Regions from separate parts of the Sporosarcina sp. SAFN-015 genome, predicted to be linked through region 1. Evidence: riboswitches for the same ligand, from Rfam matches in the RefSeq annotation. Region 1 holds a riboswitch; each other region holds the start of a gene.
What was found. A riboswitch is a leader RNA that binds a small molecule or an ion and turns the genes downstream of it on or off. The one in region 1 is predicted to bind S-adenosylmethionine.

Region 2: another riboswitch for S-adenosylmethionine. It lies ahead of ACR65H_RS17915 (5-methyltetrahydropteroyltriglutamate--homocysteine S-methyltransferase); the one in region 1 lies ahead of ACR65H_RS04330 (bifunctional homocysteine S-methyltransferase/methylenetetrahydrofolate reductase).
Region 3: another riboswitch for S-adenosylmethionine. It lies ahead of ACR65H_RS10450 (methionine ABC transporter ATP-binding protein); the one in region 1 lies ahead of ACR65H_RS04330 (bifunctional homocysteine S-methyltransferase/methylenetetrahydrofolate reductase).

What each region holds. Positions count from the first base shown of each region.
Region 1 is NZ_JBPFDR010000002.1:268,114-275,612, forward strand. It holds gene metH (methionine synthase) at 1-1,100, opposite strand, end outside; gene ACR65H_RS04330 (bifunctional homocysteine S-methyltransferase/methylenetetrahydrofolate reductase) at 1,093-2,940, opposite strand; SAM riboswitch class I at 3,057-3,162, opposite strand; gene ACR65H_RS04335 (histidine kinase) at 3,277-3,462, shown strand; gene ACR65H_RS04340 (biotin transporter BioY) at 3,598-4,194, shown strand; gene bioB (biotin synthase BioB) at 4,194-5,195, shown strand; gene ACR65H_RS04350 (hypothetical protein) at 5,235-5,939, opposite strand; gene ACR65H_RS04355 (hypothetical protein) at 6,082-7,499, shown strand, end outside.
Region 2 is NZ_JBPFDR010000015.1:14,901-22,399, forward strand. It holds gene ACR65H_RS17905 (DUF4145 domain-containing protein) at 1-931, shown strand, start outside; gene ACR65H_RS17910 (DEAD/DEAH box helicase family protein) at 1,106-3,787, shown strand; SAM riboswitch class I at 3,874-3,974, shown strand; gene ACR65H_RS17915 (5-methyltetrahydropteroyltriglutamate--homocysteine S-methyltransferase) at 4,064-5,173, shown strand; gene ACR65H_RS17920 (right-handed parallel beta-helix repeat-containing protein) at 5,321-6,721, shown strand; gene yiaA (inner membrane protein YiaA) at 6,836-7,306, opposite strand.
Region 3 is NZ_JBPFDR010000005.1:52,581-60,079, forward strand. It holds gene sufD (Fe-S cluster assembly protein SufD) at 1-427, opposite strand, end outside; gene sufC (Fe-S cluster assembly ATPase SufC) at 446-1,225, opposite strand; gene ACR65H_RS10435 (dicarboxylate/amino acid:cation symporter) at 1,588-2,787, opposite strand; gene ACR65H_RS10440 (MetQ/NlpA family ABC transporter substrate-binding protein) at 2,939-3,787, opposite strand; gene ACR65H_RS10445 (methionine ABC transporter permease) at 3,842-4,510, opposite strand; gene ACR65H_RS10450 (methionine ABC transporter ATP-binding protein) at 4,503-5,516, opposite strand; SAM riboswitch class I at 5,612-5,716, opposite strand; gene ACR65H_RS10455 (thioredoxin family protein) at 5,773-6,081, opposite strand; gene ACR65H_RS10460 (toprim domain-containing protein) at 6,094-6,435, opposite strand; gene gcvH (glycine cleavage system protein GcvH) at 6,536-6,919, opposite strand; gene ACR65H_RS10470 (arsenate reductase family protein) at 7,000-7,359, opposite strand; gene ACR65H_RS10475 (acyl-CoA dehydrogenase FadE) at 7,434-7,499, opposite strand, start outside.

The sequences.
Region 1 (7,499 bases):
GCAATCTCGGAAGCCTCCTCAAACTTCTCCTCTACGATCAACCGTTTAAATTTCCTAGATCCGATGACGTTCGTCCGCTCGCCGATTAACAATGGGCGCATCGATGGGTCGTACAACAACGGTTCAATCCCCGAAACGGCATGATCATGCCCATTCTCCGGCTTTTGTCGTGGAGCGAGTCCGTCCACAGCTTCGCGGATCGCACGAATATGATCAGGCGTAGTTCCGCAACATCCGCCAACCATGTTCAGCCATCCTTTATCTGCAAAACCTTTTAGTTTTTGTGATAACGATTCAGGCGATTCATGGTAATGGCCTTCTTCATCCGGCAGCCCGGCGTTCGGATAACAAGTGACAAAGCTCGTTGCAAGATCAGAGAGCGAGCGCAGATGGTCTGTCATGAATTCCGGGCCTGTCGCACAGTTCAACCCTACTGAAAGCGGCTTAATATGCTCGATGGAAATATAAAACGCTTCGATGCTTTGACCGGCTAGCGTTGTACCCATAGGTTCAATCGTCCCGGAGATCATGACAGGCAGTTCAATGCCTGTTTCGTCGAATGCCCGCTTGATTCCGATTGTTCCGGCTTTGACGTTGAGCATATCTTGGCTCGTTTCCATCAATAAAATATCAGCGCCGCCTTCAATCAGTGCTTTCGCTTGAACGTAGAAGTCCTCGGAAAGCTTATCGAATGTAATCCCCCCGGTAACGGAGAGAGTCTTCGTAGTCGGGCCAATTGCACCGGCGACGAAACGCGGCTGCTCAGTTGTCGAGTAATCGGCTGCGCACTGTTTCGCGATTTCCACAGCCTTTTTGTTAATTTCAGAAGCGCGGTGACCGAGACTGAATTCGTCCAGTACGAGGGGAGTACCCCCGAATGTGTTTGTGCAAATGATATCGGCACCCGCCTCTAAATAGGCACGATGGATTTTATCGAGAATATCAGGGCGGAGGATGTTCAAATATTCATTGCAACCTTCATATTCTTCGCCACCGAAATCGTCCGCGGATAGATCTTCCGCTTGCAGCATCGTGCCCATCGCTCCGTCTATGATGAGAATTCTATTTTTCAGTTGTTGTTCAATAGGATGTTTAGGCATGGACGATATTCCTCTCCTTCTCCGCATCAAGCTGTTTTATATGATTGATCAGTTCTAACGACATGTCATAGCGAAGGAATGGCGTAATAATGTAGATGCCGTTGAATAGCTCGGCGGCAGTGTCGATCAGTTCCTTTGAAATGTTGACGCCTTCCTGAGTCGCTTTTTCACGGTCATCCCCGCAAGCGGCCATCCTTTCGAGCACCTCTTCGGATAGTTTAATGCCAGGAACTTCATGGTGCAGGAATTCCGCATTTCGAATATTCGTGAGAGGCATGATGCCGATGAAAATCGGTGTATCTAAATGCTTCGTCGCTTCGTATATGTCGATGATCTTCTCTTTCGTATAGACGGGCTGGGTAATGAAATAATCGGCCCCGGACGCGATTTTCTTCTCAAGACGTTGTACAGCGCGATCGAGGACGCGAACATTCGGATTAAATGCGGCAGCGACCGAGAATTTTGCTTTTTTGCGCAGCGGTTTGCCTGTGAAGGAAATGCCTTCGTTCAATTGTTTAATGAGCTGCAACAGCTCCATGCTTGATACATCATAGACGCTCGTAGCGCCTGGGAAGTCGCCAACCTTCGTCGGGTCGCCGGTAACAGCAAGGATATCATGGATTCCTAGCGCATCAAGCCCCATTAAATGAGATTGCAAACCGATTAAATTATGGTCGCGGCACGTCAGGTGGACAAGCGGCCGTACGTGATGCTCATGCTTTAAAATTGAGCCCATCGCCATGTTGCTAATGCGAGGGGAGGCGAGGGAATTGTCCGCCATTGTGACGGCATCTACACCAGCTGCATATAATTTATTCGCTCCTTCAAAGTACTGCTCGGTTTCCAAATGGCGAGGCGTGTCGAGCTCTACGATGACCGTCCGCTCTGTCTTCGCTTTTATGTGAAGAGGTTCGTGTTTTGCAGGTTCCGCTTCCCGGATGACAATCGGCTTTTGTGGAGTGACGGTTTTTTCCGTTACCGGCGGCAATCCCGCCAATTGCTTTTTGGCAGCTGCAATATGTTTTGGCGTCGTTCCGCAGCATCCGCCGATGAGGCGTACTCCCTCTTCACGAAGGAACGTTGCTGCACGGCCGAAATAGTCTGCTTCGGACGCATAGACGATACGGCCATCCTCGACGTCGAGCAAGCTTGCGTTCGGGGCTGCTGATAAGAATGCTCGCTCTGGAATTGACACTTTTTCAAAAGCTTGGATTGTGTGGTACGGGCCTAGCCGGCAATTAACACCGACAATATCAGCGCCTATTGATTCCAACTGGTGAAGGGCATCATTCAGATTCATGCCATTTTGCAATATGCCAGGCTCATCCATCGCTACTTGTGCAATGAGTGGGATATCCGTCAGCTTCCGCAATTCAGTAACGACGGCCGATAGCTCTTCAAAATCATAATATGTTTCCAATAATAGTCCGTCGGGATCGCCGGATAGCAATGCATCTGCCTGTTCGCGCATCATCGTCAGCACTTCGGCGATAGAGGCGTCGCTTTTCCGGATGCCACGCAGTCCTCCGATTGTCCCGAGCACATATTGATTGCCAGGCGCTGCTGCATGCTTTGCGATTTGAATCGCCGCCTCATTGAATTCCTTCACCCTATGCTCTAAACCATAGCGGGCGAGCTTAAGGGAATTGGCGCCATATGTATTCGTCTGAATCACATCCGCCCCCGCGTCGATATATTCACGGTGGATCTTCTCGATGATTTCCGGCTTTTCAATGTTCAATTCCTCATAACTAAAGTCAATGCCATATGAATAAAGCAGCGTTCCCATTGCGCCATCCGCCACTAGTACATTATCTTTCAACCGATCAAGCAATCTCATCAGAAATCATCCTCTCTTCAAGTCTGCAACTTCCTATACAATAAATTTCGACAGCAATGAAAAATAAAAAAGCCTTCGAATAAAAAGAAGGCTTTACATATGCGAAATCTCGCTCCTTCTCATCTATCAGGCCGAAATGGACCTGCTGGAATTAGCACCTGACCGAAACGGCTGGTTGCTGAAGCTTCGACGGGCCAGTCCCTCAGCTTCTCTTGATAAGAATTTGTTATGCAGTTGTTTGAATAATTTAAAACATCATATCGTTAATTGTCCGCCACGTCAATAGGTGAATTATGATAGAATAGGCGTATGAACAAAAAGTAGAAGGTGAATTCGTTGAGGATCTTCAAATTTTCCGTTCCGATTGCACTCCTTGTCGCCGGTGTTTCGTGGTGGATGCTCCATAAGGATCATCAAGAAGTGCCAGGGATGACTCGAGTATGGATTACAGTAGGTGCAGCTCTCTTAAGCGGGTTAATTGCCCATTTTTTATTTCCGAAAAATGAAGACAAGAAGCATTAATACAGAAATCGATAGCGACTTAAGCTGTCGGTTTTTTTGTGCGCTGCATTTAGGTTAACTTTAATAAAATTCAGGTTGACACAAATTGAGTTAACTTATATTCTATTGAAGATAACTCAAATTACGAGGTGGATTATGACAACAGCTTCAGTGAAAACGAAAAGTGGGATGAGCGCTCTCAGTCTCGTCTACTGTGGGATGTTTGCGGCATTAATGATGATTGGGGCAAATATTACATCGTTTGTACCGTTTCTTGTGATCGGCGGTGTGCCTATCACATTGCAAACGTTTTTCGCAGTGCTGGCGGGGCTTCTCCTAGGAAGCCGACTTGGCGCAACAGCGATGACAGTTTATATGATCGTCGGATTGGCGGGGGCGCCGGTCTTCTCGAAATTCCAAGGAGGATTCGGTGCTATTCTCTTACCTACATTCGGTTTTATCGTTTCCTTTATTATTGTCGCGTATATCGCGGGTAAGATTGTTGAAAAATATGGGGGTTTGAGAAGCTATATCGTTGCAGCTTTAGTCGCAATGAGTGTGAATTATTTGTTCGGAACAAATTGGATGTATGCAGCTTATAAGCTATGGGCAGCAGCCCCTGATGCATTCAGTTATAAGGTTGCATGGGCCTGGATGATACCGCCGTTGCCGAAGGATATTTTCCTTTCCGTTCTTGCAGGAATCTTCGGCCATCGGATGTATAAAGTTCTGAAAGTGAGGCGTGCGCATTGATGAATTATGAGGAGCTTGCAGATCGCATCCTCAATGGAGGAGCTTTATCAGATGAAGAAGCGCTTTCCATTTTGGATTGCCCGGATGATGATCTGCTTCCGTTGTTGCATGCGGCCTATAAAATTAGGAAGCATTATTATGGAAATAGAGTGAAGTTAAACATGATCATCAACACAAAATCTGGTCTTTGTCCGGAAAACTGTGGGTATTGCGCGCAGTCGATCGTCTCAAAAGCCCCGATTGAGAAATATGCAATGATGAAACAGGAGGAAATCGTGGCGGGGGCTGAACGTGCGGCGTCTGTAAAGGCAGGAACGTATTGTATCGTTGCAAGCGGTCGGGGACCGGTCAATCGGGAACTTGAAATCGTCATTGATTCCGTTAAGGAAATTAAAGCGAAGCATAGAGACATGACTGTCTGTGCTTGTCTCGGCATTTTGAAGCCTGAACAAGCAAAACGTCTGAAAGAAGCAGGTGTCGATCGCTACAACCACAATATCAATACGTCTGCCGCACATCATGATAGCATTACGACATCCCACACATACAATGATCGCGTGAATACGGTCGAACTAGCGAAGGAAGCTGGAATTTCGCCGTGCTCAGGCGTTATCATCGGTATGCGGGAGACGAAAAAGGATGTAGTTGCAATGGCACGTAGTCTGCATGCGATGGATGCCGATTCGATTCCTGTTAACTTTTTGCATGCGGTGGATGGGACGCCGCTCGAAGGGATGAATGAGCTGACACCACGCTATTGCTTAAAAGTGCTATGCCTCTTCCGCTTCATCAATCCGACGAAGGAAATCCGAATTTCGGGTGGTCGGGAAGTGAATCTGCGGTCGCTTCAGCCATTCGGTCTTTATCCGGCAAATTCGATCTTTATCGGTGATTATTTGACGACTGCCGGACAAGAAAGCGATCGGGACCGGCAAATGCTAATGGATCTTGGATTCGAAGTCGATTTGGAGCCATTAACGAAACAGCCGGTAACAAGTTGAATAAAGATAACAAAGGGCGATCCTTCAAGTTGATGAGTCTCAACTTGAAGGATCGCCCTTTTTCATTGATGGCGGCTGCCATAAAGAAAAGTCTTCTTGTTCCATGAAATACTCCTTTACCGAAATTGAACCGTCAAAAGGTATTGCTTCAATCGTTTCGAGCATGTCATCAAACTGGGCTTCTTTAACTGCAGAGATATTTCTGTTCGTTATTCGTGCAGGAAGTTGATGTTCCTCAATCGTTTTAACCCATTCTTCCAGCGTCGGCTCACTGATGATGACCGTCTCGAAATATTTCATATCCCCATTATCCTCCCGATATCGATAAAGAAGACGGGCACCGATATAATCGTTTTTCTTTCCTTTGAACCCGGGATTCGTCCAGAGGCCGATTAGCAGATCGGTTATTTGGTCGTAACGGAAAGTGACGGAATTCGTTTCACCGGTCCACTCGTTGGCGAAGTAAAGTGTGTAGCCATCTTGTTCCTCCACCTTTGTGAACGTTGTTGGCCCTTTTTGCCGAGGTAGCTTTAGAAGTTGGATGCATATCCAACCGATGAATAGGGAAATGCCGCCGAGCAGGGCTGCCAGTAGCCACTCTCCGTCCAAAAATGTATCTACGGTCAAGTATAATAGAGCGATGCCAAACGCTCCGAAGCCGATAAGGGCAAGATAATAATAAACTTTTTTAGCTGCTGACATTTTACCTGGCAGCTTATCGGCGCTAAAAACATTCGTCTGCATAATAGCTCAACTCCTTTCTCTCTTGTCTTGTACGGAAGTTCGGGGTGGTAGGATTCAAAAACTTGGTCAAAAAGATGAATCGTTTTGCTGCTTCATCCGTATAGTTAGAGGAGATAAATTTTTAATAGAAAAGAGTGTTCATATGATAAATTTACTGCTATTTTCAATTGTCGTCGGTATCGTTTCCGCGATGATCATCGTGCCGTTCACGTCGGTTTCTAAAGAGGGGAAACCAGCCTTTAATCGAATTGGTGCATTGTCTGCGACAGTAGGGCTCATGGCAGTTCTCACATTCGCCCTTTATTACGTCACGAATCTGGACAGGAATTGGACGTCGCTATGGGCTTTATTCCTTGTCGTAGCTGTAGCGGGAGTCGTGCTTGCAACCGGGAAGGAACGAAGCGCCAAAATTGTCCTGTTATTGGCTGCGTTAGCGGGAAGTGCGTTCATCCTTAGTGCGCCGCTATTTAATGCAAATCAAAAATATAAAGCGGTTGAAATGGATCAACAAGTGGAAATCAAAGCGTTTGACGAAACGAAGACGCCTGCAAGTGTACCGCCAAAATTTGCTCGGAATAAAATGAAGAAGGCATTCGGCCAAGTGCCGAATACGAGTTATTATGAGCTCGGCAACTTGCAGATTCAAAAAGTGGATGGGAAATTTGTCTATATCGCGCCAGTTGAATTTTCGGGATTCTTCAAATGGATGAACGGGAAGACGACACCTGGCTACTTCACGATGAGCGCGACCGATTCGGCGGACAATCCGAAGTTCGTGAAAACGGAAATGGCCTATACGCCTTCATCGTACTTCCATAAACAAGTGGAGCGCCATATGCGGATGGCGGCGCCGGATCTCATCTTTTACGGCGATGTGCAGCTTGAAATTGATGATGATGGAAAGCCGCATTATATACGTTCCTATGGGGAATTCATTACAGCGAGAAACGGTTTTGACGTCCAAGGGGTCGTCATGGTAGATCCGGGTACGGGTGAAGTGAGCCGATATCCGCTTTCGAACGTCCCTGAATTTATCGATGGGGCGGTTTCACCCGAAGCGGTCAGCTTGCAAAACAGCTACTTCGGAAAATACGTTCACGGATTCTGGAATTCAATCGTCGGGAAGAAGGATGTGAAGCTGCCTTCAGACGAAGGGACGGAGTCGAATGTCAGTCCGGTGTTCGATGAAAATGGCCATATGTATTATTTCACTGATTTCACAAGCCCGAAAGAAGGCGTCGACTCGATGCTTGGCTATGCATTGACGGATGGCCGCACAGGCGAAGCGACTTACTATACTGGCAATCTGGAAGAGTCGTATATGGACTCGCAAGGTACGCTTCAAATTATTGAAAAGAAATTCATCGAGAAGAAATGGACCGGAGAAATGCCGGTGCTCTATAACTTTTACGGAGAGGCGAGCTGGTTGACGCCGGTTCTTGACTCAAACGGCTTCCTGCAAAATTACTTCATCGTTTCGGCAGCAAACCCAGAAATCTCCGTGTACGCCAATTCACCGAATGAAGCGTTGAGGCTATATAAGACGGCACTGCAACGCGG
Region 2 (7,499 bases), on a different contig from region 1:
ACTGTCAGGCGAGGACCATCTTAAACTGAAAGACAGAATCGACCTGCTGGAGAGCAAGGGGTTGTTGAAAAAGGAAGTTCTTGATGCGCTTCATCAGGTTCGAATGAACGGAAATTCCGCAGCGCATGAAACGAGGACATTTCGGTATTCGGAGGCTCTTCTTTCCTGGGAGGCAATCTATACGATCATCGGGTGGTATGTTAGTAAGTACTGCCCGAAGGATGTGAAAGTACCGGCATATCAAGATCCCGAACCAAAGAAAGGCGATGAAACAGAAGTATCCGAATTGGAAGCAAGGCTGCAAAGTATGGAGGCCTTAATCCGCTCAAACATTCAACAACAAAAAGGACTCACCGAAGACTTTGAGGCAGCGGCCGATTCGGAGAACCTGGCAGATACAATGCCGGGCCTAGCAACTGTTCGCACAATCGTTTATAAAGACAAAAGTCTTGAAATCCCACACTTCCTTCGGGACGAATTCCTGTTGCCGCAACGTTTCAAGGAATCGGAACGTTTTCTCATGATGCTCGGTGCCGAAGAAGAGGTGCGGATCATGAGCGAACTGCCGAATAACTTGGAGGGACTGCATGAAGATGCGGAAGGGTTCAGTGAGAAGGATGATGAGGTATTATTCGAAGAACTGAAACATTACATTGAAGAAGAGATAGCGAGGCGCGAGGTGGATTTGGCAAACCCGGGGAAGCTCATTTTCTTCTATAATTCGGATTACGTGATTGTCACCGATCAATTAGCGAAGGTCTCTCTAACCGAAGAGGAGTTCGACGGCAATCCAAGTTTCTTCGCTCAACTACATGAGGATCAGATTGAAAGGGTCGGACAGCTTCCGAGTGACTTGGTTACGTTAACGAAATACGATGATGTGGATTTCGAGACAGTGGAAGAACTGTTTGGGCAATTGAAGGGAAAGTAAGCGAGTAAGTTATTGAGGTATTTGAAGGCACCGTATCCGATTATTTTTGGATGGGTGTCTTTTTTGTGAAATCAGTGGAGGAACAACAGACGGGGTATTTGAAACTTTATAAGGGTACGAAGCGTAAAGGGTAGAAGCTGCCATTAACCGACTTGCGAACGGAGAGGTGATTTGATGAATTCATTCCCGAAGGACATTCAATTCTGTTATGAATGGCGGTCTTATCAGGCTCGTGCCCTTCAAGCATTAGACAGCCATCTGTCAAACGGGCACTTCCACCTAGTTGCCCCTCCCGGCTCGGGGAAAACGGTATTGGGATTGGAAATCATGTTGAGAATCAATCAACCGACCTTAATTATTGCACCCACCCTTGCGATCAAACAGCAATGGAAAGAACGCTTCACTGAATTATTCTTGGGAGGGAAGCAGCCTGAATGGCTATCGATGGATATTGCGCAACCGAATTTCATTACGGTGACGACCTATCAGGCGCTGCATGGCGCCTATCAAGAAACCGATAATTCCGAGGATATTGAAGAGGAAACCGGAGATGATCAGGAACTTGAATCAAATCAGGAAGCTGTGAAATCGGATAAAGCCGGCATCCGACGGAGTCTTGCTGAGTTCGGCTTCGGCACACTTATTTTGGATGAAGCGCATCATTTACGCACGGCTTGGTGGAAGTCGATGATGACTCTCCGGAATTCTCTACAAGATATCCATGTAGTGGCCTTGACGGCTACACCGCCATTCGACGTGTCCGCTCTGGAATGGGAGCGGTATGTGGAACTATGCGGGCCAATCGATCTTGAGATAAGTGTCCCTGAACTGGTAAAGGAGAGAGAGCTCTGTCCGCACCAGGATTATGTCCACTTCTCGTCTCCTGAAGGGGAAGAGCTGAAAATGATTCTTCACTTTCGAGAAGAGGCGGATCAATTCGTCCAGGAACTTTTTGCCGATGGATATCTACAGCAACTGCTTGAAAACCATCCGTGGATGAAAGATTCCAGAGAATACATAAAAGAAATACTTGATCAGCCCGCCTATTTTTCAAGCATGTTAATTTTCCTTAAGCAGGTGGGCAGTGAACACTGCAAAGAAGCAATGTCTATTTTGGGAATGCCCGAGCACACACTGCCACCGTTTACATACGAATGGCTTGAAGAACTGTTAACGGGAATTTTGTTTTCTGATGAAAGGGTGACGGATACAGACAATTTGCGGAAGCGGATTAAATTCCAGCTATCGCAAATAGGAGCAATCGAGCGAAGAAGCGTCAAGCTGCTTTCCACGGCAAAAATGAATCGAAAGCTTACTCATAGTATCTCCAAACTAGCGGGCATTTGTGAGATTGTGAAATGGGAGAAACAGCTACTGCAAGAGAAACTGCGAATGGTCATCTTGACCGATTACATCCATCTTGAGGATTTGCCCGCTAGTTCAGTTGATGAATTGCCACTTCGACGCATTGGCGTTGTGCCCATCTTTGAGAAAATCCGGCGGGAGGCTGGCCTTCATGTGAAAGCAGGAATTCTGACAGGTTCACTTGTCATTCTGCCGAAAAGCGAACAAAGGCTTGCACAGGAAGTTTCAAAACGCCAGGGAATTGAGATTGAGTGGAAAGCGTTAGCGCATGATGCTTCGTATATCCGTGCCGATTTGACAGCCGGAAATCGGCAAAAGATGGTTGCCGTCCTGACAGAGGTGTTTACATCAGGTGACCTTCAAGTCTTAATCGGAACAGCGGCCTTGCTCGGGGAGGGATGGGATGCGCCGTGTATCAACTCACTGATCATCGCTTCCTATGTCGGCTCGTTCATGCAATCAAATCAGATGCGTGGAAGAGCCATCCGGGTGGATAGGAATAATCCCAGCAAGACCTCATCCATCTGGCATCTCGTATGTGTGGATCGTGACGTGGCAGACCCGGGGCATGATTATGCATTACTGACCCGCCGTTTCCGATCACTTGTTGGGGTGAGTGAGAAAGAGGACCTGATTGAGACAGGGCTGTCGAGGCTGAATCTTGAAGAATCACCCTATACGCCACGAATAATCAAGATGCTGAACGAACGGACTTACGAGAGAGCATCGGAACGAGATCGTTTATTTGAAAGATGGCAGCGCGCCATTGACAAGGGACGGAAAATGGAGGAGGAACTTAGTACTGAAAGACGTTCGTTGCCCCGGCCTTTTTATTTGCCTCATTCATTGAAAGCCTTGTCCTACATAGCCGGTTTCACACTTGTAGGGGAGATGTTTGATGCGGTTCGATTTTTTATGAATTTTCGGGACGTTCCGGTTGGGGGCGGGTTATGGCTAGGGTTGATTGTAGGGATGGCATTCGGTCTTCCATCTGTTCTCAAGGTTGTGAGATTATACATGAAGCATCCTTCTGTCGAATCCAGCATGGCGGAAATCGGAAAGGCGATCTACTTGTCACTCCATCATGCCAAAGCCGTGCACACGCCTTACACGGAAGGTATGATCCATGTGACCGAGGACCGAATGGGTGCCTATACATGCTGGCTTACGGAAGGGACGACACATGAGAAGAACGTGTTTATGGGCGCCTTGCAAGAGTTCATTGCACCGATTGAGAATCCTAGATATCTCATCATCCGCCGTACAGGCAGCTTGCTGAAACGAAAAGACGTCCATGCCATTCCTTATGAAATTGCTAGGAAAAAAGAATATGCCCAATTTCTCCATGCAGAATGTGAAAAGCGCATAGGGGATTGCGAACTTATTTATACACGAACGATCGAGGGAAGAAAAAACCTGCTGCGGGCGCGAATGAATGCCTTGTCCGCAGCATTTGTAAAAAAAGCGGACCGGATCAGCGGATGGCGATAAGAAATATATAAAACTAAAAAATATCTAAATATACTTGACATTCAATCCACTCACATATAAAGTGGTGAATAACTTAATAAGCGACTTTCTTATCCAGAGAGGTGAAGGGACTGGCCCTATGAAGCCTCAGCAACAGACTTGTAAAGAACTGTGCTAATTCCAGTAGCGAAAAGCTTGGAGATAAGAAGAGTGGACGCCGACTATTGCTGAACTCTTCTTATATATGAGAAGGGTTTTTTCCTTATTAAGAAAAAATAAGAAATGGGGAATTTAGCAATGACAAAAACAGTTACGAAAGCAGCACCATTTAGGGCGGATCACGTAGGGAGTTTATTAAGACCGGAAAACCTGCATGAAGCAAGAAGATTATTTGCAGAGAGAGAAATTACAGCTGAGCAGCTTCGCAACGTAGAAACAGCGGAAATAACTAGAATCGTTGATAAACAGATTGAAGCTGGGTTAGAACTTGTGACGGACGGAGAGTTCAGGCGTCGTTTTTGGCATACGGATTTCCTTGAGCATTTAAACGGAATTGAAGGATATGTACCGGAACAAGGCTATATTTTTAGCGGCGATGAAGAAACGGAGCGCTATAATATTCGTAACATCGGTAAAATTTCATTTAATCCTGACCATCCGCATATTAAAGATTTCATAGAGTTTAATGGAATTGTTAACGGACGTGCAGTTGCCAAACAAACAATTCCAAGTCCAAATCAATTGTTTAATATCGGAATAAGAGATGAAAATATATACCCGGATATTGAAGACTATGCAAAAGATATTATCCAGACATATCGTGATGCAATAAAAGCTTTCTATGAGGCAGGCGTCCGCTATTTACAATTGGATGATGTGTATATTGCCGGCCTTTCTTCACCGGATATTCCATTTAATGACGGCAAATATTCAAGAGAATATTTAATTGACTTAGCGCTTCGTGTGGTCAATGGAGTGTTGGATGGGAAACCTGAAGACCTGTTTGTGACAACTCATTTATGCCGAGGAAATTACCGATCCAACTGGGCTTTTGAAGGCAGTTACGATATAATTGCTGAAAGATTTTTGGCAAAAGAAAAAGTGGGTGGATTCTTCTTGGAATATGACGATTATCGCTCAGGCGGCTTTGAGCCACTTCAATATATTAACAATGGCGGGGCAAAGGTCGTTTTGGGTGTAATTACATCTAAGAGTGGGGAACTTGAAGATAAAGAGTTGGTTAAATCGCGGATTGAAGAAGCGACGAAATTTGTACCACTTGAACAAATTTGCTTAAGCCCACAATGCGGATTCGCTTCAACGCATCATGGAAATAAGTTGACAGAGGAAGAGCAGTGGGAGAAGTTGAAGTTTATTGTAGAATTGTCAAAAGAGATTTGGGGTTAATGAAAGGACACTAGATAGATAAGCGGAGGACCGTTTGAGGAACACTCTTACGGCACCTCCGCTTTTTTACTGGTCTCGGCGACTTCTATATCATACATTAGCTTGAATATACTTATACGTCAGATTGATTCTAAGAGGGAGGATTAAATGAAGAAAATTATTATTGTCCTCTTGGTCGTAGCTGCTATTATGGCGGTTTTTGTCTTAACTGACAGTACACCCGAAACGGACAATGCACTATACGTCTCCGTAAAAGGAAATGATCAAAATGATGGGACAAAGTCAAAGCCGTTTCGAACACTTGAAAAGGCAGCATTAGAAGCTGAAGCCGGAACGACTGTTTATATCCGAAAAGGAACATACCATGAAAAACTTATCGTTCAACATAGTGGAATAAAATTAAAACCAGTTATTTTTAGAGCCTACAAAAAAGAAGAAGTTGTTCTAAGTGGAACGAATGCAAAGGGTGGTCAAGCAGGCATCTCCTCCTTAGTTACGATAAACGATAAAAACTATGTGACGATTCATGGATTAACGTTACAGGATATAAAAACTGATGTAGCAGATGAAACGGTAGTAGGGATTTATGTAACTGGCTCTAGCAGTCATATTACATTAGAGAATAACCATGTGCGCAGAATAGAAACCCATGCGGAAGAAGGAAATGCCCATGGAATCGCTATATATGGAACAGGGCCAATGAAAGATATAAAAGTAATTAATAATACCGTGGAAAATTTGAAACTCGGTTCAAGTGAAGCTCTTGTGCTTAATGGAAATATTGACGGCTTCAAGGTGGAAAGTAATCTAGTTCGTCGTAGTGATAATATCGGGATTGATCTAATCGGCCATGAGGGTATATCCAATGATGAAAAGGCTGACTTTGTAAGAAATGGTGTAGTGAAAAATAATACAGTTTACGAAATATCTTCATACGGTAATCCAGCTTATGGAGAGGATTACTCCGCTGGGGGGATTTACATAGATGGTGGAAAAAATATAACCTTAGAAGAGAATATTATTTATAAATGTGATATCGGAATTGAAGCGGCTTCTGAACACGCCGGTAAATATGCTGAGCAAGTTATCATTATTAACAATATCATTTATGACAATTTTTATACTGGAATTTCAATTGGCGGGTATGATGAAAAGCGTGGAGGCACTATAAATTCCACAATTTCTCAAAATGTCATTTACCGAAATGATACAAAGGGGTTAAATGGGGGTCAATTATTATTGCAGCACGATACAAAAAATAATGTAATTGAAAAAAACATTTTGACGGCAGGGCCTTCTCGTTTATTTATCGCCAACTATTTTTCTACAAATCATAAAAACAAACTAAAGAAGAATGTATTTCATAAGGAGAAAGGAAAAACTGGCTTTTGGGTTTGGAAAGAGGAAGAGTACACTGCTTTCCCAGAGTTTATTTCTGCTTCAAATAGTGATACACAATCGATTTACGCAGATCCGAAGTTTAAACATGAAGACAAATATGATTTCAGACTGAAAAAAGGTTCACCCGCAAAGAAAAATATGAAATAATGTTCATAATAATTTGCAAAGAAATTTAGTTGCTAGTATGAATAAGAGCGACAGAAGAAAAACCCCGTTCCGGATTTGGAACGGGGATGGCTATGCGGATTGATGGAATAGACCTCAATCGCTCTCTCTTGCTTTCTGTGCATCTCGAATGTTTTTCTGAACGGTGATAGCTGCAAAAATACTTAGAACAAAAGCCATTCCGTAAAACCCTTTTTCACTTAAAACGATACTTCCTGCATTGTACAAGCCAATGCCCATCAATAAAATGGCTATAAGTAGTGCAAGCCAGCTAATGCCATAATAAATATTCGTCACTGGAATACCTTCATCTTTATCTCTTACTGCTTTTTGCAAAGAGACAGAAGAATAAAGACCAAATATTAATATCGCGAAATAATATCCTTTTTCATTCAGCTCCATTGCTGCGTTAAATAGTCCAATTAAATAAGCGGATACTCCGATTAATAGTGCTGCCCAGGAGGCCCCTTTGAATGCCGCGGTCGGTTCCCCAGCCTTCCTTTCTACTTTCATTTTCGGCTCGTTTTGTTTATCCCTATCAAATAAATCTTCAATATCGCTCTTCATTGAAAATTCACCATCCTTTTAGATTATCATATCCAAAGAGGTTTACGTCGGCAACATATTTTTCCAAGTCCTGTCTAAGAAGAAGTCGATTGAATCCAATATGTTTGCAATAATGGCGGGGATTAAAGCGGATTTGAAACCTTTCGCAGGACGGCTCGTAAAGACAGTGTCAGGGTTTATAGAACATGGATAA
Region 3 (7,499 bases), on a different contig from region 1:
TATGCTCATCCACTTTAACGCCATCCGTCATATAATACTTTTTCAACAGATCGGCATGTTCGCGTGAAGCAGTGAAAATATCAGTCAGAACGACACCTTGCGCCTTCAAATCGGCTGAAAGTGAGATGAATGCAGGCGTATTATTATGTTGCACGTAGATGTTCTTTTGATCGTCGCCGACCAATTCCTTCGCTTCAGCAGGCAAATCGGCGAGTGAAGCATATGTGGAGCTTTCAACTGCATGTGTAGGGAACTCAGTAAAGTTCCATTTATCAATTTTAGTTTTATCTGGTGTTGGCATCGGAAGCTGTTCCACTTTCGCTAACGCATCTGCGCGGAATTCTGCCATCCAATCGGCTTCATTCATGTTTGCGGAAAAAGAGCGGACGTCCTGTTCGGTCAATGCCATTTTTGTTTCAACCGTCATTTTGAATCGTCCCCTTTCTTATGCTTCTTGTCCAACTGTTTCGTCTTCGATTCCTAATTCTTCTTTAATCCAATCATAACCGCTCTCTTCAAGCTGTTTCGCAAGTTCTGCTCCGCCGGACTTAACGACTCTGCCTTGCATCATAACATGGACAAAATCAGGCGTAATGTAGTTGAGGAGGCGTTGGTAGTGAGTGATGATCAAGCATCCGAAACCTTCTCCACGCATCTCATTGATACCTTTCGAAACAATTTTCAATGCGTCAATGTCAAGTCCTGAGTCAATTTCATCAAGCACTGCAAATTTCGGTTTCAGCATCATCAATTGGAGGATTTCATTACGTTTTTTCTCTCCGCCCGAGAATCCTTCGTTTAGATATCGTGTTGCCATATCTTGATCCATTTCAAGGACTTCCATTTTGCTGTCCAATTCACGAATGAATTTCATGAGGGATATTTCATCGCCTTCTTCACGGCGTGCATTGACTGCTGAGCGCATGAAGTCCGCGTTCGTAACTCCTGTAATTTCACTTGGGTATTGCATAGCAAGGAAAAGTCCCGCTTTCGCACGCTCATCCACTTCCATTTCAAGTACGTCTTCGCCATCCAGCGTGACAGTTCCTGAAGTGACTTCGTATTTAGGGTGGCCCATGATTGCGGATGCAAGTGTCGATTTACCGGTTCCGTTAGGTCCCATGATCGCATGGATCTCACCTGTATTAATTGTTAGGTTGACGCCTTTCAATATTTCCTTACCTTCAATTTCGACGTGAAGGTCTTTAATTTCCAAAGTTGCCATTCCAATACCTCCAATATGATAAAGATGAACGGGATAATCCATTCTCTATTTAGTATCATTCTAATTTTAGCGCATTCAGCACATTGTTGCAAATCATTAAGAATTATTATCGTTTTGTGGGGGAAATACGATTAATTCAACGTTTTATCATATAATTTGCAAGGTAACCCATTTTCAATTATCCGGCGCTTATTGAGAATCAACGAATATAGTTTTCTTTCTTTAGTATGTTAGTAAACGGATTACCAGTAGGTCGGACGCTGGTACGCTTCAATCCTAAACAAAGTTTTGATATTTAAAATAAAAATAAAAAAGCAGAAGCGGAAATGATAACTTCCCTCTTCTACTTTTAAAATGAAACTTTACTTTACATCTACGCCTTTTACTTTTGGCGTTAGGCGGTCTACGATCATGGCCAAGGCTCCGTCGCCTGTTACATTGGTGGCTGTGCCGAAGCTGTCTTGTGCCATGTACAGCGCGATCATGAGTGCAACCATTGATTCATCGAACCCTAGCATTGTGCTAAGAAGTCCTACTGCCGCCATTACGGCTCCGCCTGGAACTCCAGGAGCAGCGATCATCGTTACGCCGAGCATAAGGATGAATGGCAGATAGCTTGAAAAGCTGAACGACATATCGTTCATGAGCAATACTCCGATTGAACAGGATACTAAGGTGATTGTACTTCCGGACAAATGGATCGTAGCAAACAACGGAATCGTAAAGTCCGTTACTTTTTCTGAAGCACCTGTCTTCTTCGCCTGTCTCAATGTGACTGGAATGGTTGCTGCGGATGATTGTGTTCCGATTGCTGTCATATATGCAGGTGCCATAGTTTTCATCAGGAAGAACGGATTCTTCTTTGAAAGAGTTCCCGCGACTGTGTATTGAATTACGAGCATGAGCAAATGCAAGGCAATGACCATGACGAAGACGAGTGAGAAGACTGATAGTACTTTCGCAACTTGCCCGCTATAAGTCATGTTAAGAAAAATACCAAAAATATGGAATGGCAATAACGGAATGATAATAAATGAGATAACTTTTTCAATAAGAACATTCATCTCTTCAAAGAAAGAAAGCATTGTTTTGCTATTAATGGACGCCATTCCAATTCCAAATATAAATGCGAGCAGCAATGCAGACATGACTCCCATTATCGGTGTCATTTCCAGCTCAAAAAATGATTCAGCAGGTGATTTTCCTGAATTAGCAACAGATTCAGCACCGATGCCTCCTATAAAGCTCGGTAAAATCGACATTGCTGCGAAGTATGCCAATACCCCAGCTACTATTGTAGAGGCATATGCAAGTACAGTTGCTATCCCTAAAAGCTTTCCGGATCCAGCGCCTAGTTTCGCAATTCCCGGTGCAATGAATGCAATTATGATGAACGGTACGACAAAGTTCAAGAAACCGCCGAAAATCATATTGAACGTTGCAAATAAGCTCGTGAACCAACCTGCGAATCCTTCATGTATTTTGGGGAGCAACAGTCCTAGCCCCACCGCAAGCCCTATAGCGATAATGATTCGCCATATAAGGCCAATCTTCCATTTCATAAGATGTCCTCCTCAGGTGTACAAATGTTTATGAAAACAACAACACCACTTTATCATAGTAAAGAAAAAATGGGAACAGTTATTTTGAGTTTTGTACTTTTAAATGAAAAAACCGTCTACATCCGATTGACGGAAGCAGACGGTTTTTCAATTATTTTACTGGCACGACTGAGCCGCCCCACTCTTTCAACATGAACTCCTGGATTTCCTCGGTTTGCAACACTTCTACGAGTGCTTTGATTGCGGCGCTGTTTTCATCACCTGAACGAACTGTGATAACGTTGACATATGGTGAATCAGTCTCTTCAAGCGCAATTGAATCCTCAAGTGGATTTATACCTGCATCGATGGCATAGTTGGAATTGATGAGAAGTGCGTCGCCTTCACCATTTTTATAAAGTGTCGGCATTAAAGCTGCTTCATAATCGGGTTCAAACTTCAGATTTTTAGGGTTGTCCACGATATCGCCAAGTTCAGCTTTAACTTTATCAACACCCTCAGCAAGTGTGATCAATCCTTCTTTTTCAAGCATTTCAAGCACACGGCCATGATCCGAAACCGAGTTGCTCATAAGGATCGTCGCACCTTCAGGCAATTCATTTAACGATTTATATTTTTTTGAATAAACACCCATTGGTTCGATGTGGATTCCTCCCGCGTTGACAAAGTCATAGCCGAAATCAGCAATTTGACTTTCCAAGTAAGGGATCGTTTGGAAATAGTTCGCATCCAATAGTCCTGATTCCAAGTCTTTATTCGGCAAAATATAATCTTGGTATGTTTCGATTTCCAAGTCAAAGCCTTTTTCCTTCAACAACGGCTTCACTTTTTCCAAAATGACGGCATGCGGCGTGTTGGAAGCGCCGACGACGATTTTAGTCTTCTCTTCCTTCCCACCTGCACTGTTGCTGTTTGCGCCTTCTTCTTTATCTTTCGTTCCGCATGCTGCTAATGCGAGCACAAGAACCGTTAATAATAATGCGGTTAAAATCTTTTTCATCATGTTCTCTCCATTCTTAGTTGGTTTATATAATTAACAGGTACTTCCTGTAAATTATCGTTTGTCCAATTTCCTCACTGCAAAATCGCCGATAATTTGAATCGCAAATACAATAATCAGAATAATAATAGTTGCAACAACCATCACGTCAGAGCGGCTTCGCTGGAATCCTTCATAATACGCGAGGTTCCCGAGTCCGCCTGCTCCTATGACTCCAGCCATTGCTGTATATCCGACAAGCGCAATCGCCGTTACCGTAATTCCCGAAATAAGAGCGGGCATTGATTCGGGCAGCAACACTTTAAAGATGATCGTACTTGTTTTTGCACCCATCGATCTTGCTGCCTCGACTACACCTTTATCAATTTCACGCAATCCGATCATGACCATTCGCGCATAAAATGGTGCAGCCCCGATGACAAGCGCAGGTATTGCAGCTTCTGGACCGCGTATTGATCCGACCAACAATGTCGTAAACGGGATAAGCAAAATAATCAAAATGATAAATGGAATAGAACGAAAAATATTAACAAATGCTCCCGTCACGCCATACACCAATCTATTTTTCCATAATTGCCCCGGACTTGATAAGAATAGAAGAACGCCAAGTGCTAGTCCGAAAACAAATGTATATAAAGTAGAAAGCCCAGTCATATATAACGTTTCAAGAGTTGCTTCCCACATTTTTTCCCAATCTACATTTGGAAATAACTCTTCAATCATTGCCGATCACCTCTGTCTGTACACCTAGCTCATGGAGATAGGCAATCGCCTGATCAACATCATCTTCATTGCCAAGAAGCTGTAATATAAGCGAGCCATAAGCGCCGCCTTTTGTATGGGATATGTTCCCTTGGACGATATTTACATCAATGTCGTATTTTCGAATCAAACTTGCCAACACAGGATGCTCAGTCTTCTCTCCGACAAATGCGAGTTTGATGAGCGTTCCTCCTGGTATATGCGCAAGAACCTGTTCAGTTCCCGCAGGTTCCGTCACTTGGGAAACAAAGCGCTTTGTAATCGGTGCTTGCGGTGATTGGAATACTTCAAGTACGGGACCGATTTCCACCACTTTTCCTGCTTCCATGACCGCCACGCGATGACAGATTTTCCGGATGACATGCATTTCATGTGTGATCAAAACAATTGTTAGCCCAAGCCGTTCATTAATACTTGTTAGAAGATCAAGGATAGCATCTGTCGTTTCCGGGTCTAACGCAGAAGTCGCTTCATCACAAAGCAGCACTTCTGGATCGTTCGCCAACGCCCTTGCGATACCGACACGTTGCTTTTGACCGCCGGACAGTTCCGATGGATAAGCATTTTCTCTGCCGCTCAGACCGACAAGCTCGATCAGTTCTGCCACTTTTCGTTCCCGATCCGCTTTCTTCACTCCGGCGATTTCAAGCGGAAAAGCTATATTCTGTTTAACAGTCCGGGACCAGAGCAAGTTGAAATGTTGAAAGATCATGCTGATTTTTTGTCTTGCTTCCCGAAGCTCTTTACCTGTGAATGCCGATATTTCACGATTTCCAATTTTGATTGTTCCCGTTGTTGGTGTCTCAAGACCATTCAATAAGCGGATCAATGTACTTTTCCCAGCACCACTATAACCGATGATGCCGAAGATCTCTCCCTCATCAATCGTCAAGGAGACGTCATCTACCGCCAAGATTTGATCGTTCGTTGCACCAAAACTTTTCTTAACGTCTTTTAATTGAATCATCATTATCACCTCTACTACTATCTTGTCCAAAATAAAAACCTTTCTGCAGACAAGCAGAAAGGCTACAACGTTTTATAAATAAACGTCCATCCGATCTCTCATCTCTCAAAGCAAACGCTTTGTGTGACTTGGCACCATTTCACTTTCGTGACGGTTGCCGGGCTTCATAGGGCACTTCCCTCCACCTCTCTTTATAAGAGCGACATATTCAGTTAAAGTTAATAGATATACTTATATCATGTCTGTCGGCAGAATGTCAACCTATCTTTTCGAGAAGATGCGGAATGGAATGGAACGCATAGATTTTATGTACTAATTGTCCATCCTTCTGAATTAGTAAACAAGGGACACTTTCAATTTCATAATCGACAGCGAGTTTTTCTACATAATTCATGTCCGCTTTCCCAATGGGCAAGTCAGGTTTCATGGCGGCAATGACTTCAATCATCTTGGAAGCAATTGCACATGTTCCGCACATTGGTGTATATAAATAAAAAATCGATTTTGGAAAATCGACTTTGCTCTTTTCCCATTGTTCACGTGTCCAGTTTTCAATATTGGCCACTATTTATCACCTTCAAAGTAAGAATTCGGAATGCACTTCAAAATTCGCGGCTAGTAGGACGGCTGCAAGCACACGGTATGGAGTCGTTTCAACTTCGCGGTAAGTCCGTTCCGTATAAAGGTGTATCGCTTCAGGAAAATACCTTTTGAATAAAGCTCGGATCTTATCCCCTGACTCATCAGCGTCTAGAAAAACAAACATTTCAAACTCTTCATAAGGCGTTAGCATCTCTTCGATCCGATACGGACTGACTGTCCCGTTCGTGCAAATGATTTCAACCGGTTCTGCAAGCACCTTTTGCAATCTTTTCCGGTCCGATCCACCTTCAACGATCAAGACTTTTTGACTGTCCATCTGCCCGCCTCCTTAAAGGATACCCATATGCACAGAATTAATTGTTTGGTTTCCATTGAAAAAAGCGCCGGAGTCATAGATCCAGGCGCTACTTTTACGATTACTCGCCGACAGTCATTTTTTCGTAGTCTTCAGCTGACATAAGTGCATCAAGCTCAGATTCATCCGAAGCTTCTACAACAACCATCCAAGCACCTTCATATGGAGATTCATTCACCAATTCAGGGCTGTCTTCCAATTCTTCGTTTACTTCAACTACTTTACCGCTGATAGGAGCGTATAGTTCGGATACTGTTTTCACCGATTCAACACTACCGAACGGCTCGTCCGCTTTCAACTCATCTCCAACTTGTGGCAATTCAACGAATACGATATCGCCAAGTTCGGATTGTGCAAAATGTGTAATACCGATACGATACTTTCCGCTTTCATCTTTTACCCACTCGTGTTCTTCTGAATAACGCAAGTCTTTAGGTGTGCTCATCCCATAACCCTCCATAAGTAAACATTTATTGATTCACATTCAATTTTGACATATTCCGAAGCTAAAGACAAGAAGGTATATTATGCTCCCCATACTTCTTGGTACTCATCTTCCTTAAAGCCGACAGTCACTTTTGAGCCGTCTGTTACAATCGGTCTTTTCATGAGCATGCCATCTGTAGCGAGCAAGCTCATTTTTTCATCATCCGTCATTTCTGGGAGCTTGTCCTTCAAGTTCAAATCACGGTATTTCATTCCGCTCACGTTGAAGAACTTCTTAATATCAAGACCTGAATTCGCGATCATTTCCTTCAGTTGCTCTTTTGTCGGCGGGTTTTCAGCGATGTTGATGTCCTCGAATTCAAGCCCGGCGTTTTCCAACCATTTTTTCGCTTTCCTGCAAGTCCCGCATTTCGGATATCCGTAATAAGTCATAGCCATTTCGCAACACCTCCATTTTTCTCAAGTATAACAGAGAAACCGCCCAGGTATAAAATAACCTGGGCGGTGTACGATCAAACGATGTATTTTTCAGCATCGATCAATTTGACGGATGCTTCACGTTTTTTCGCGATAATATT